3 regions of the Polaromonas sp. P1_F4 genome follow, and region 2 is predicted to be linked to each of the others. Evidence: predicted binding sites of a transcription regulator. Region 2 holds the regulator's gene; each other region holds the start of a gene.
What was found. The regulator sigma-54, encoded in region 2, starts transcription at its own class of promoters, with help from an activator protein. The targets are predictions, from matches to a motif close to TGGCANGNAANCTGCTTT.
Positions count from the first base shown of each region.

Region 1: AC1DYQ_RS10045 (CmpA/NrtA family ABC transporter substrate-binding protein) is a predicted target of sigma-54. The motif match lies at 1,851-1,868, and genes of this name have one in related genera.
Region 3: AC1DYQ_RS17025 (ammonium transporter) is a predicted target of sigma-54. The motif match lies at 2,819-2,836, and genes of this name have one in related genera.

Region 1 covers NZ_JBFUBP010000004.1:65,967-70,308, forward strand. Annotated here, with positions in the region: gene ntrB (nitrate ABC transporter permease) at 1-375, opposite strand, end outside; gene AC1DYQ_RS10045 (CmpA/NrtA family ABC transporter substrate-binding protein) at 436-1,680, opposite strand; gene AC1DYQ_RS10050 (ANTAR domain-containing response regulator) at 2,037-2,669, opposite strand; gene tsaD (tRNA (adenosine(37)-N6)-threonylcarbamoyltransferase complex transferase subunit TsaD) at 2,756-3,799, shown strand; gene AC1DYQ_RS10060 (Hsp20/alpha crystallin family protein) at 3,830-4,231, opposite strand.
Region 2 covers NZ_JBFUBP010000007.1:108,304-112,645, forward strand. Annotated here, with positions in the region: gene lptA (lipopolysaccharide transport periplasmic protein LptA) at 1-601, shown strand, start outside; gene lptB (LPS export ABC transporter ATP-binding protein) at 616-1,407, shown strand; gene AC1DYQ_RS15375 (RNA polymerase factor sigma-54) at 1,554-3,089, shown strand; gene AC1DYQ_RS15380 (THUMP domain-containing class I SAM-dependent RNA methyltransferase) at 3,130-4,342, shown strand, end outside.
Region 3 covers NZ_JBFUBP010000008.1:207,205-211,546, forward strand. Annotated here, with positions in the region: gene mrdA (penicillin-binding protein 2) at 1-1,466, shown strand, start outside; gene AC1DYQ_RS17020 (sulfite exporter TauE/SafE family protein) at 1,635-2,393, opposite strand; gene AC1DYQ_RS17025 (ammonium transporter) at 2,883-4,342, shown strand, end outside.

The DNA.
Region 1 (4,342 bases), on a different contig from region 2:
CCAGCCCACGCCCTGGTCGTTGGGCCCCTTGCTGTAGAACGGATCACTGAAGATCTGCACCGCCTGCACAAAGGTGTCTTTGGGCGAGGGAATGCTGCCGGCCGTGCCCATGAAAACCAGTTCCCAGATCAGCACCAGCAAACCCAGGCCCAGGAGGGGGGGCAGGACGCTGAGCCAGAGCCAGGAGGCATCGCCGGATGGCTTGGTGATGGGGGTGGGTTTTGTTGGAGCGTTCATGCTGTTTTGGGCTGTAGTGCCCGTTGGATGAGCGCCACCAGCTATCGAATTGATAGCGGCAGCATCTCTGGGCCTTTCGTTGCTGCGGCTTGCCGGGGTTGCCGCCTCCAGCGGGTTGTGAAATACGGCACTGACCATGGCGTCACCTCTTTACGTAGGAAGGTTGGGTGGGGTGTAGCGTGGATATCGCGTGGGTGTTCAGGCGTGAACCTTGAAACTGTCGGCGTATTTTTTCGGGTCCTTGCCGTCCCACACGGTGCCGTCCATCAGTTTGCTGCTGCGCATGATGTCTTTGGGAACGCTGGCCTTGGCCGCCGTGGCTGCCTGCTTGTAGACGTCGATGTGGTTGATTTGCTTGGCAATGCCCAGGTAGTCGGGGTGATCCTTGATCAGGCCCCAGCGCTTGTGCTGTGTGAGGAACCACATGCCGTCGGACAGGTAAGGGAAGCTCACCGCACCGTCGTTGTAGAACTTCATGTAGTTCGGGTCGTCCCAGGTCTTGCCCATGCCGTTCTGGTAGCGGCCCAGGATGCGCTGGTTGATGGCGTCCACGCTGGTGTTGACGTAGCTCTTGTCGGCCACGGTCTCGGCCATCTTGTTTTTGTTGGAGAGGCTGGCGTCAATCCACTTGCCGGCTTCGATGATGGCGGCGGTCACGGCACGCGCGGTGTTGGGGTATTTCTTGACGAAGTCGGCGGTGGTGCCTAGTACTTTTTCTGGGTGGTCCTTCCAGACGTCCTGGGTGGTCACGGCGGTCACGCCGATGCCGTCGATGATGGCGCGGTGGCCCCAAGGCTCGCCCACGCAGAAGCCGTCCATGTTGCCCACGCGCATGTTGGCCACCATCTGCGGCGGCGGCACGGTGATGACTTTGGCATCCTTCATCGGATTGATGCCGTTGGCAGCCAGCCAGTAGTAGAGCCACATGGCGTGGGTGCCGGTGGGGAAGGTCTGGGCGAAGGTGTATTCGCGCTTGTCGGTCGCCATGAGCTTGGCCAGGCCCGCGCCGTCGACCGCGCCTTTGTCGGCGAGCTTTTTGGACAGTGTGATGGCCTGGCCGTTGTTGTTCAGGGTCATCAGCACGGCCATGTCTTTCTTGGGGCCGGCGGTACCCATGTGGACGCCGTAGACCAGGCCGTAGAGCACGTGGGCGAAGTCCAGTTCGCCGTTGACCAGCTTGTCGCGCACACCGGCCCAGCTGGCTTCCTTGGTCGGGATGATCTTGACGCCGTATTTCTGGTCAATGCCCAGCACCGAGGCCATGACCACGGAGGCGCAGTCGGTCAGTGGAATGAAGCCGATCTTCACTTCCTTCTTCTCTGGTGCGTCTGAGCCCTGGGCATAGACGGCAGCGCGCAGGGCGGGGTTGATGCCCACGGCGCCCACGGCTGCGGCCTGCAGTACTGTGCGGCGTGTCAGCGAAGATTTCAGCAGTTCAGTCATGTCAGCGGCTCCTGAGAGTTAAAAACAAAAGACAAAAACAAAAAAGGCGCTCGACCCGGGCAACACGTTGAACGTGATGCAGGGTGCGAACGCCTTTGTTCCTTGGGGCACCACACACTTCGCCATTGAAGTGCTGTGCCGGTTGGCCATCTTTGACCAATGCCTAGGGCATTGCAAAAGCTGTGCCAGCGATGCTGAGTGCTGTGAAAGAGAGTCGCTTTGAGAAGGGAAAGTGCCCCGGATGCACTGCCTGCACCAGTGGCTGCGGGGAAAGGCGGTGCGAGGCGGTGGTTTGATGTTTGCACCGTATTTGTGCGGCGCACCAATTGGGGGTTACCTGACGTCAGGCCCGGGATTCATCCCAGCAAATCCAGGGCGTCGAGCATGCGCTGGGCGACTTCGCCCAGCCGCAGTCCCTTGTCCATCGCTGCCTTGCGCAGCTTTTCGAAGGCAGCCTGTTCGGTCAGGCCCTGGCGCTGCATCAGCATGCCCTTGGCCCGGTCTATGACTTTTCGGTCATGCAGCTCTGTTTTGGCGTGTGCCAGTTCCTTGCGCAGGCCCTGCTCGTGTTCAAAGCGCGCCATGGCCACATCCAGGATGGGGCGGATTCGATCCGGGGAAAGGCCGGCCACCACATAGGCCGACACGCCGGCGGCGACGGCATCCTTCACGTGGCTGGTGTCGTTGTCGTTGGTGAACAGCACGATGGGCCGCCGGGCGTCCCGCGTCGCCATCACCACATGCTCCAGCGAATCGCGGGCCTCGCTTTCGGCGTCCACGATGATCATGTCGGGTTGCAGTTGCGCCAGGCGCTCATCCAGGAAGGTATCGGCGGGGAGCACCGCGACGATGTTGTAACCGTTTTCCAGCAGGCCGATGCGCAGCTGGCGCGAGCGCTCGGCCAGCTCCCGTGCATGGGCGTCATCGGACACGGACTCCAGCAGGTCCGGGGCGATGATGACAAGGCGCAGGGATTGGGACGGTGTCATGGGGGAACTTGTGCAAGAACCGTGCCCCTGCCGACTCCGCGGCCCTGCTGGTATGGGGAGTTCTCTCCAAACCTTACACTTCAAAGATGAGAGTTCTTGGAATCGAATCGAGTTGCGATGAAACCGGCGTGGCGCTGGTGGATGCCAGCGGCAGCGGGGTGCCGCGTTTGCTGTCACACGCGCTGTTCAGCCAGATTGACATGCACCAGGCTTATGGCGGTGTGGTGCCGGAACTGGCCAGCCGGGACCATATCCGGCGCGTTTTGCCGTTGACCCACCAGGTGATGGCGGAGGCGGGCAGCAACCTTGCACAGGTAGATGTGGTGGCCTATACGCGGGGCCCCGGGCTTGCGGGGGCACTGCTGGTGGGGGCGGGGGTGGCTTGCTCGCTGGCGGCTGCACTGGGCAAACCGGCCATGGGTGTGCACCACCTGGAGGGGCATCTGCTCTCGCCTTTTTTAAGTGCCGACCCGCCCGAGTTTCCCTTTGTGGCGCTGCTGGTGTCGGGCGGCCACACGCAGCTGATGCGGGTGGATCGTGTGGGCAGCTACGAATTGCTGGGGGAAACCATTGACGACGCGGCCGGCGAGGCCTTTGACAAGTCGGCCAAGCTGATGGGCCTGCCTTATCCTGGAGGGCCTCATCTGTCGAAGCTGGCTGAGGGCGGTGACGGCGCAGCCTTCAAGCTGCCACGGCCCTTGCTGCACAGCGGCGATCTGGATTTTTCCTTTGCCGGGCTCAAAACCGCGGTGCTGACGCAGGCCAAAAAACTGGGTGCTGAGCTGGACAGCCGCAAGGCTGACCTGGCGGCCTCTACGCAGGCGGCCATCGTTGAAGTGCTGGTGAAAAAGTCACTGGCTGCCATGGTGCAAACCGGACTGAAGCGTTTGGTAGTGGCCGGCGGTGTGGGGGCAAATGCCTTACTGCGCAGCCAGCTCAACGCCGTATGCAAACAACGCGGTATTCGGGTGCATTACCCCGAACTGCACTTGTGCACCGACAACGGCGCCATGATTGCCCTGGCGGCCGGAATGCGGCTGCAGGCGGGGCTTGAAACGCTTCAGCGCGGCTACACGTTTGATGTGAAGCCGCGCTGGAATCTTTCTGAATTTCAGGCGGCACCAGCCTGAGCCGTGCCGCTTGAAGCCTGGACGATTCGGTTACTGGATATCGAGAGTGGTCACGTTGCTGACCGGAATTTTCTTTCCCAGTGTCAGGGTCAGCACGCCGTTCTCGAGCTTGGCGGTGCTGGTGGCGGTATCGATTTCCAGGGGGAAGCGCCATGCAGCTTTGACCTGGCGGGCTGCGCCTTCCTTGCTTGCAACACGAACCACGTCGCCTTCGATGCTGATGTCCAGCTGTTCGCGGGCCACGCCGGGAACGTCAAGTTGCAAAGAGTAGGCTTTCTCAAGGTCTTCCACGTTGGCTGCCTTGGCGGCGCCGGTGTCAGACAGCGAAGAGAAGGTGTCATTGAGGAATTTTTCCAGGGCACCGTTGCTCACGACGGGCGCGTAGTGGCGATGAAAGGCGCGGGCAGGGCGGTTGGCGAGAGAGTAAAACATGGCTATTCCTTGATGGATGAACAAGGGGTGTTTTCCCCTTACACTGCGCGGCGCTCACCGTGATTGCCGCATGCACCCCAGTTAGGTGTGCAAGCGGTTTATTCAAGCCAA
Region 2 (4,342 bases):
CCTGCCGGTCATCCTGGCGCTGGGGTCGGCTTTCCCGGCCGCTGCCGAAAAAGCTGATCGGGACAAACCCATGAACGCGGAGGCAGATGCCCTGCGTTATGACGACCTGAAGCAAACCAGCGTTTTTACCGGCAATGTGGTGATTACCAAGGGCACGACCATCGTGCGCGGCGAGCGCGTTGACGTCATGCAGGATCCCGAGGGCTACCAGCAGGCGGTGTCCGTCGCGGCGCCCGGCAAGCTGGCGTTTTACCGGAAAAAGCGTGACGGCGTAGACGAATACATCGAAGGCGAAGGCGAACGCATTGAATATGACAGCCGTGCCGACCTGGTGAAGTTCATCAAGCGGGCGGTGGTGCGCCGCTACAACGGCGCCACCCTGGTGGACGAAACCACCGGCAGCCTGATCGTTTACGACAACAACACCGACGTCTTCACCGTGGATGGGGGGGCGCAAAACCGCACGGCCAGCAACCCCACGGGGCGGGTTCGCGCCATGCTGTCACCCCGCGCGACAGCCTCGACACCCGTCGCGGCGCCGCCCGCAGGCCCCGCCCCGGTTCTGCGCCCCAGCACGACGCTGGGCAATGAAAAGAACTAGAAAGACCTGCACAGATGGATGTGGTGACTGACACTTCAGCGGCCCCGGCCGCTCCTGCCTTGACCCCCAGTCGCCTTGTTGCGCAAGGTCTGCAAAAATCGTACGGCAGCCGCAAGGTGGTGCAGGACGTTTCGCTGTCCGTGCAAAAAGGCGAAGTCGTGGGCCTGCTGGGCCCCAACGGTGCCGGCAAAACGACCTCGTTCTACATGATCGTGGGCCTGGTGCGCGCCGATGCAGGCGAAATTTCCATTGACGGCGAATCGGTCGAGCACATGCCGATTCACCTGCGTGCCCGCCTGGGCCTGAGCTACCTGCCGCAGGAAGCGTCGATTTTCCGCAAGCTCACGGTGGAAGAAAACGTGCGTGCTGTGCTGGAGCTGCAGCTCAATAAAGCCGGAAAACCGCTTGGGCGCGCAGACATCGAGTCGCGGCTCGACGCGCTGCTGCAGGATTTGCGGGTAGATCATTTGCGCAATTCACCGGCGCCGGCGCTTTCCGGCGGTGAACGCCGCCGGGTCGAAATCGCGCGGGCGCTGGCAACCCAGCCGCGCTTCATCCTGCTGGATGAGCCCTTTGCCGGTATCGACCCCATTGCCGTGATCGAAATCCAGCGCATCATCGGCTTCCTCAAATCGCGCGGCATCGGCGTGCTGATCACCGACCACAACGTGCGTGAAACACTTGGCATTTGCGACCACGCCTACATCATCAGCGACGGCCACGTGCTGGCCCAGGGTACGCCTTCCGAAATCGTGAACAACGCCGATGTGCGCCGCGTCTACCTGGGCGAGCACTTCAAGATGTAAGAAGATGGCTCCCCCCTGTTGTCGCTCACTTCGTGTAGCTCCCTCTCCCCCTCCAGGGACGGCGCCTGCGGCCTGGCAAAGCCAGTTCCGCGGCGCCCGCTGGTTAAAGACGTATCGCCTCAACCTTCCGCAAGTTTGAAAGTCCAGTGAAACAAGGTCTGTCATTACGCGTCTCGCAGCATCTTGCGCTGACACCTCAACTACAGCAGTCGATCCGGCTGTTGCAGCTGTCGACGCTTGAGCTGAGCCAGGAGGTCGAGCAGATGCTCGACGAAAACCCGTTCCTGGAAGTGTCGGAAGAGACGGCGGTGCGCGAAGAGTTTGGGCTGGAGCACATCAACACGCCGGTCAGCCAGGACAGCCGCGAGTTTGAATCTGCTACGGATTCGATAGCTGGCGGCGCCGACGAGACCAGTGCTGCAACCCCGAATGACGCAGAAGTCAGTGCGGAGCCCAAGCTCGAGGAAAGCTGGGAAGGCGATGGCACGGTAGAAACCGCGCCCGACGACAGCGAGTGGGGAAGTGACGCACCGGCGCGCAAGAACAACAATGAAGAGAGCGAAGCCGAGGCCTCCGACCTCACGGGCAGCCATGAGTCGCTGCAGGACCACCTGCACCGGCAATCGCTGAGCTTGCGCCTGTCGGAAGAAGACCGCGCCGCGCTGCACTTCCTCATTGAATCGCTCAACGACGACGGCTACCTTGAAGACAGCCTGGCGTCGCTCGCGGCCGGTCTAGCAAAAGATGACATGGCGCAGGCGGAAGAGCTGGAGCAGCGTTTTGCGATGGCGCTCAAGCTGCTGCACCACATGGAGCCTGCCGGTGTCGGTGCGCGCAACCTGGCGGAATGCCTGAGTCTGCAGCTGCTGGACTGCAAGGACTGCGAGGAAACCCGCGCCGCCATTGCCATGTGCAAGCAACCGATGGAGCTGCTGGCCAAGCGCGACGTCAAGCGCCTGTCTCACCTGTGCGGTTTCACCGAAGCCGCCATCAAGGGTGCGATCACGGTGATAGGCCGGCTCGACCCCAAGCCCGGACGCCGCTTTGTAAACGTGGAGCGCAACCTGATCGTGCCCGACGTCATCGTCATCAAATCGGGCCGGGGCTTCAAGGTTTCGCTCAATGGCGACGTCATGCCGCGCCTGCGCGTGCACGACATTTATGCCAATGCCCTCAAGCAGCACAAGGGCCAGGGCGGCCAGGCGCTGCAGCAGCGCCTGCAGGAGGCCCGCTGGTTCATCAAGAACATCCAGCAGCGCTTTGACACCATCCTGCGCGTGAGCAGCGCCATCGTGGAGCGGCAGAAAAACTTCTTCACGCACGGCGAACTCGCCATGCGCCCGCTGGTGCTGCGCGAAATTGCCGACGAACTGGGCCTGCACGAATCCACCATCTCACGCGTGACCACGGCCAAGTACATGGGCACCCCTTTCGGCACTTTCGAGCTCAAGTATTTCTTCGGTTCCGCGCTCGGCACCGAAACCGGCGGCAATGCTTCCAGCACAGCGGTGCGCGCGCTCATCAAACAATTTGTCTCGTCAGAAAGCCTCAAGAAGCCGCTCAGCGACAACCAGATTTCCGAAATGCTCAAGGAGCAGGGCATTGAATGCGCACGCCGCACCGTGGCCAAGTACCGCGAGGCGCTCCGCATCGCGCCCGCCAACCTGCGCAAATCACTCTAGCCGCCAACCAGGCCGCGCTGCCCGTCCCTCAAAGTCAGTCATGAATCAACTCCAATTGTTTTTACCGTGCGCCGCAGGCGTCGAAACCCTGCTGGCCACCGAGGTCAAGCGTGTCACCGGGATCGACGGCAAAGCCTGGCGCGCCGGCGTGCAGCTGCAGGCTTCGTGGCGCGACGCGCTGCAGCTCAACCTGCACAGCCGCCTGGCGCAGCGTGTGCTGATCGAGCTGCAGCACAACCAGTACCGCAGCGAACAAGACCTCTACAACGCTGCCGCCAATGTGGCCTGGGAAATCTGGTTCACGCCCAAGCAGACCTTCAAGGTCGAGATCACCGCCCAGCACAGTCCGCTGCAAAGCCTGAACTTCGCGGCGCTGAAGATCAAGGACGCGATCGCCGACCGCTTTCGCGCCAAGTTCGACGACGTGCGGCCCAGCGTCGACACGCGCTGGCCCGACGTGCGCGTCTACGTGCACCTGACGACGGACACCGTCACGGTTTATATCGACACCTCGGGCGAGCCACTATTCAAGCGCGGCTGGCGCGAAGACAAGGGTGATGCCCCGCTGAAAGAAACCCTGGCCGCCGCCATGATTGCCGCCAGCGGCTGGGATCAGCTCTGTAAAGAAGGCGTGCCGCTCTATGACCCCTGCTGCGGCTCGGGCACCATCGCGATTGAAGCCGCGCAAATCGCCTGCAACATTGCGCCCGGCATCAACCGACGCTTTGCCTTCCAGAAATACTTGCCCTTCCAGGGCCATGTGTGGGATGGCCTGCTGGACCAGGCCGAAGCCGCCATCACCGAACCCACCGCGCCGGTGTTCGGCAGCGACGTGTCCTTCCGCATGGTCGATTTCGCCGAACGCAATGCCGAGCGTGCCGGCGTAGCCAATGCGGTGGAATTCCGCGGCGGCGACGCACTGCAGCGCATGCCGCCCGCGCCTTCGGGCGTGATGCTGGTGAATCCGCCTTACGGCGAACGGATCGATGTGGCAGGCGTGGCCGGCATCACCGGCCTGCAGGGACGCGACCAGCGCCGCCAGCAAGGACATGCCGAAGGACGCGTGCAGCAGGACCACCGCAACCAGCCCATCGACGAATTTGGCCAGCCGCTGAACCGGGACAGCGGTGATCAGGGCGACACGCGTGAAGAACCCGCCTTCGAGACATCGCGGGACCGTTCTGCCAATCCCGGCCGCGAGCAGGCACAAAACGCCTGGGGCGAAGAAGCGACGGACTTCTTCCCGCAACTGG
Region 3 (4,342 bases), on a different contig from region 2:
TCGGCGTCGAGCAGAGCTTTGAGCAGCAGCTGCACGGCACCACCGGTGTCGAGCAGGTGGAGACCTCGGCGGGTGGCCGCGCCATGCGCAAACTCGCCAGCAACCCGGCCACGCCCGGCAACACCGTTATGCTCTCACTGGACATCCGCCTGCAAAAGCTGGTGGAAGACATGTTCGGCGACCGGCGCGGCGCGCTGGTGGCGATGGACCCGAAGACCGGCGACGTGCTGGCGTTTGTCAGCAAGCCGACGTTCGATCCCAACCTGTTTGTCGACGGCATCGACACGGAGAGCTGGCAGTACCTGCGGGACTCGCTGGACAAGCCGCTGCTTAACCGCGCGCTGCGCGGCACCTATCCGCCGGGCTCCACCTACAAGCCCTTCATGGCCATGGCGGCGCTGGAAACCGGAAAGCGTTCAGCCAGCTTCATCGTCAACGACAACGCCTCCTGGAGCTTCGGCGGGCACGTCTTCCGCAGCCACGGCGACATTGCGCTGGGCGCGGTCGACATGTACCGGTCTATCGTGAAGTCCAGCAATGTGTACTACTACTCGCTGGCCAACGAGCTCGGCGTGGACGCCATGCACGACTTCATGAAGCCGCTCGGCTTTGGGCAGATCACCGGCATCGATATCAGCGGCGAAGTCACGGGCGTGCTGCCCAGCCAGGCCTGGAAACGCAAAGCCTACAAAAAGCCGGAGCACCAGAAGTGGTACCCCGGTGAAACCATTTCGCTGGGTATCGGGCAGGGCTACAACACCTTCACCATGCTGCAGCTGGCGCAGGCCACGGCCGTACTGGCCAACAACGGCGTCAAGCACAGGCCGCGGCTGGTGATCGGCACGCAGGACCCGGTGACGCGCGTCATGCACCCGCTGCCCGCCGACGCGCCGGAAAACCTGGGCTACAAGGCTGAAAACATCGCGATCGTGCGCAAGGCCCTGGTCGGCGTCACCCAGGAAGGCACCTCGGCCCGCGTGTTTGCCGGCGCGGGCTACCTGAGCGGCGGCAAAACCGGCACAGCCCAGGCGGTCACCATCGGCCAGAAAGACAAGTACAACAGCAGCAAGATGGAAGAGTACCAGCGCGACCACGCTGTTTACATGGCGTTTGCGCCGGCCGAAGACCCCAAGATCGCGCTGGCGGTGATCGTCGAAAACGCCGGCTGGGGTGCCGGGGTGGCGGCGCCGATTGCACGGCGTGTTTTTGACTATGTGCTGCTGGGCCAGTACCCGAGCGAGGAAGACATGGTGGCGGTGCAGAAGGGGCTGGCGGCAGCGCCCATCGGCAAGCCGCGCCAGGCCGCCGACGTGGCCAGCCAGCTGTCGGCCGGCGCAGCAGGCGCTTCTCCCGGCCCCACGAACGCCGCCGCCGCCGCTGCCGCCAAAGCCAGGACGGCGGCGATTGCGGAGGCGCTCAGCAAGCTCCCGCCACCCATGGCGGCGGCGGGCATCAACCCCGATTGAGCTGACTATTGCTATCTATTTGATAGCGACTTGTGCCCGTCCTTATTGGGCTGAACGCCAATTTGGTCATTAAACGGTGATGGCAGGATTTCAAGCGAAATTCGCCGAAAACCCATACAGGACGTGCGCAGGCAGCTATTAAATCAATAGCAAACGGCCTGCGCACAGTCAGCGCGCAAATGCGTCAAAACCGGTTTTCAGGATCAGCGAGCTGACCACGGCGATAAACACCCCGCGCACAAAACCGGCCCCATGTTTGAGGGCCAGGCGGGTGCCCAGCAGGCTGCCCGCCACGTTGGCCACCGCCATCGTGAGGGCGAAATGCCACCAGACATGGCCCTTCCAGGCAAAGAGCGCCAGCGCCGCAAGGTTGGTGGCGGTGTTGAGCAGCTTGGCCGAAGCCGACGCGTTCAAAAAGTCATAACCCAGCCAGCGCACAAATAAAAATACAAAGAAGCTGCCGGTGCCCGGGCCGAAGAAGCCGTCGTAAAACCCCAGCACCAGCCCGATGCAGCAGGCCGCCGCGGTTTCGGCATGCCCGGTAAAGCGGGGCGTGTGGTGGCGGCCCAGCTCCTTCCTGGCCAGCGTATAGAGCAACACCGCCAGCAGCACAAAGGGCAGGGCCTTGCGCAAAAAGCCCGGGGAGATGACGGTGACCAGCCAGGCGCCTGCCAGCGAGCCGGTAAACCCGGCGGCGGCCGCCGGCAGCAGTGCCGCCCAGCGAAGCTCCACGCGGCGGGCATATTGGGCCGTGGCAACCGCGGTGCCCCAGACAGAAGCTCCCTTGTTGACCCCAAACAGGGTCGCCGGATGCGTGGTGGGGAAAACCGCAAACAGGGCCGGCACCAGAATCAGCCCGCCGCCCCCGACGATAGAGTCCACAAAACCGGCGAGCAGGGAGGCCAACGAGACGATCAACAATTCCATGGCCCGGATTGTCTCATCGCACTGAATGGGTTCATGCTATCAAATAGATAGCTGGTGGCGCTCGTCAGCCAAGGCCGACGAGGTTTTTTTGGGGATGACTTCATCAGGGCGAAGACATAAAAAAAGCGCTGGGGTTGCCAGCGCTTTTTGCAAATCTGCATCTCTTGTGGAATGCCGCTTTGCTTGTGTACTTCTTAATGACTCTCTCGTGTCTCCTCGGCTCCTCGCGTTGCGAGCAGCAAGGCTCGTCAGCAAGTCATCCAATATAGCGGGCGCACTGTCCCAGTGCATTGGGGGTTTCCCGGCCCCGGGCTTTGGGCGGCCGCTGGTTCTGTGGATGTTTTTGGGGCACCACGCCAATCGTTTGCGCACTTTTGCAGTACATATTTTCCGTTGCAGTCCCATCACACGAGCTACTGCGGTATTGGCACGACTTATGCCTGTTGTTACCAATTGTTGGTTGATTGAACAGGCGGGCACCGTATGCATATGAACAGATTTCTGGCCTTGGGTATGTCTTTATGCTTGGGCCTGGCATGCCAGCAAGCCCTAGCACAGACCATGGCTCCCCCGGCAGTGGCGCCGCCAGCAGTCACTGCCAGTGCTCCGGAAGTCGCACCGTCCCCTGCACCGGCCACGGTTCCTGCGCCTCCTCCGGCCCCGGCGGCGGCGGCCTCTGCGCCCGTTTCTGTGCCTCCTGCGGCAGCCCCGGCGCCGCTGACGCAGCCAGGGCTGGTCGGCGTGGAGACCCTCAATGGTGCCGACACTGCCTGGATGATGACCTCCACCGCACTGGTATTGCTCATGACCCTGCCGGGCATCGCCCTTTTCTACGGCGGCATGGTGCGCAAGAAAAGCGTGCTCAACGTCATGGCCTGCGTCATCGCCATCTGTGCTGTCGTCAGCCTGCTCTGGTTTGCGGTGGGGTACTCCATCGCCTTCACGCCCGGCAAAGGTGCGCTTGGGCACTATCTGGGGGGTCCCGAGCGGCTCTGGTTCACCGGGCTGGACTACGTGAAGGACGCGCAGAAGGTGGCCGTGAGCCATATCGCGCCCAACATTCCCGAGTCGGTCTACGCCATGTTCCAGCTGACCTTCGCCATCATCACGGCCGCGCTGGTGGTCGGATCGTTTGTGGAACGCATGCGGTTTTCCGCGATGCTGGTGTTCATGTCGCTGTGGACCGTCGTCGTTTACGCACCCATTGCCCACTGGGTCTGGGAGCCCAATGGCTGGCTGGCGCGCATGGGCGCGCTGGACTTTGCCGGCGGCTCGGTCGTGCACATCAATGCCGGCATTGCCGGGCTGGTCTGTGCCTACGCGCTCGGGCCGCGCCACGGCTACGGCCGTGAACCATTCACGCCTTTCAACCTGGGCCTGACCATGGCCGGTGCCGGCATGCTGTGGGTCGGCTGGTTTGGCTTTAACGCCGGCTCCGCCGTGGCCTCCGACGGCCGGGCCGGCCTCGCGATGGCCGTCACGCACATCGCGGCGGCCGCGGGCGCTCTCTCGTGGATGGCGGCCGAATGGATTGTTCGCGGGCGTCCTTCCCTGCTGGGACTGTGCTCGGGCCTGGTCGCCGGGCTGGTCGCCATCACGCCGGCGGCGGGTTTTGTCTCGCCGCGCGCGGCCCTGGTGTTTGGCCTGGTGGCGGGCGTGGCCTGCTACTGGGGTGCCACGGGCCTCAAGCGCCTGCTCAACGCCGACGATTCGCTGGACGTGTTCGGCGTGCACGGCGTGGGCGGCATTGTGGGTTCGCTGTTGACCGGCATTTTTGCCAGCAAGGCCATCTCCGGTGTCGAGGGCAGCCTGATGACCCAGGCGATCGGCGCGGGCGCCGTCATGCTCTACAGCCTGTTCATGACGGCACTGGCCTTGTGGGTCACCTCGCTGATCGTCAGCCTGCGCGTCAGCGAAGCCGCCGAGAGCGACGGCCTGGACATCACCCA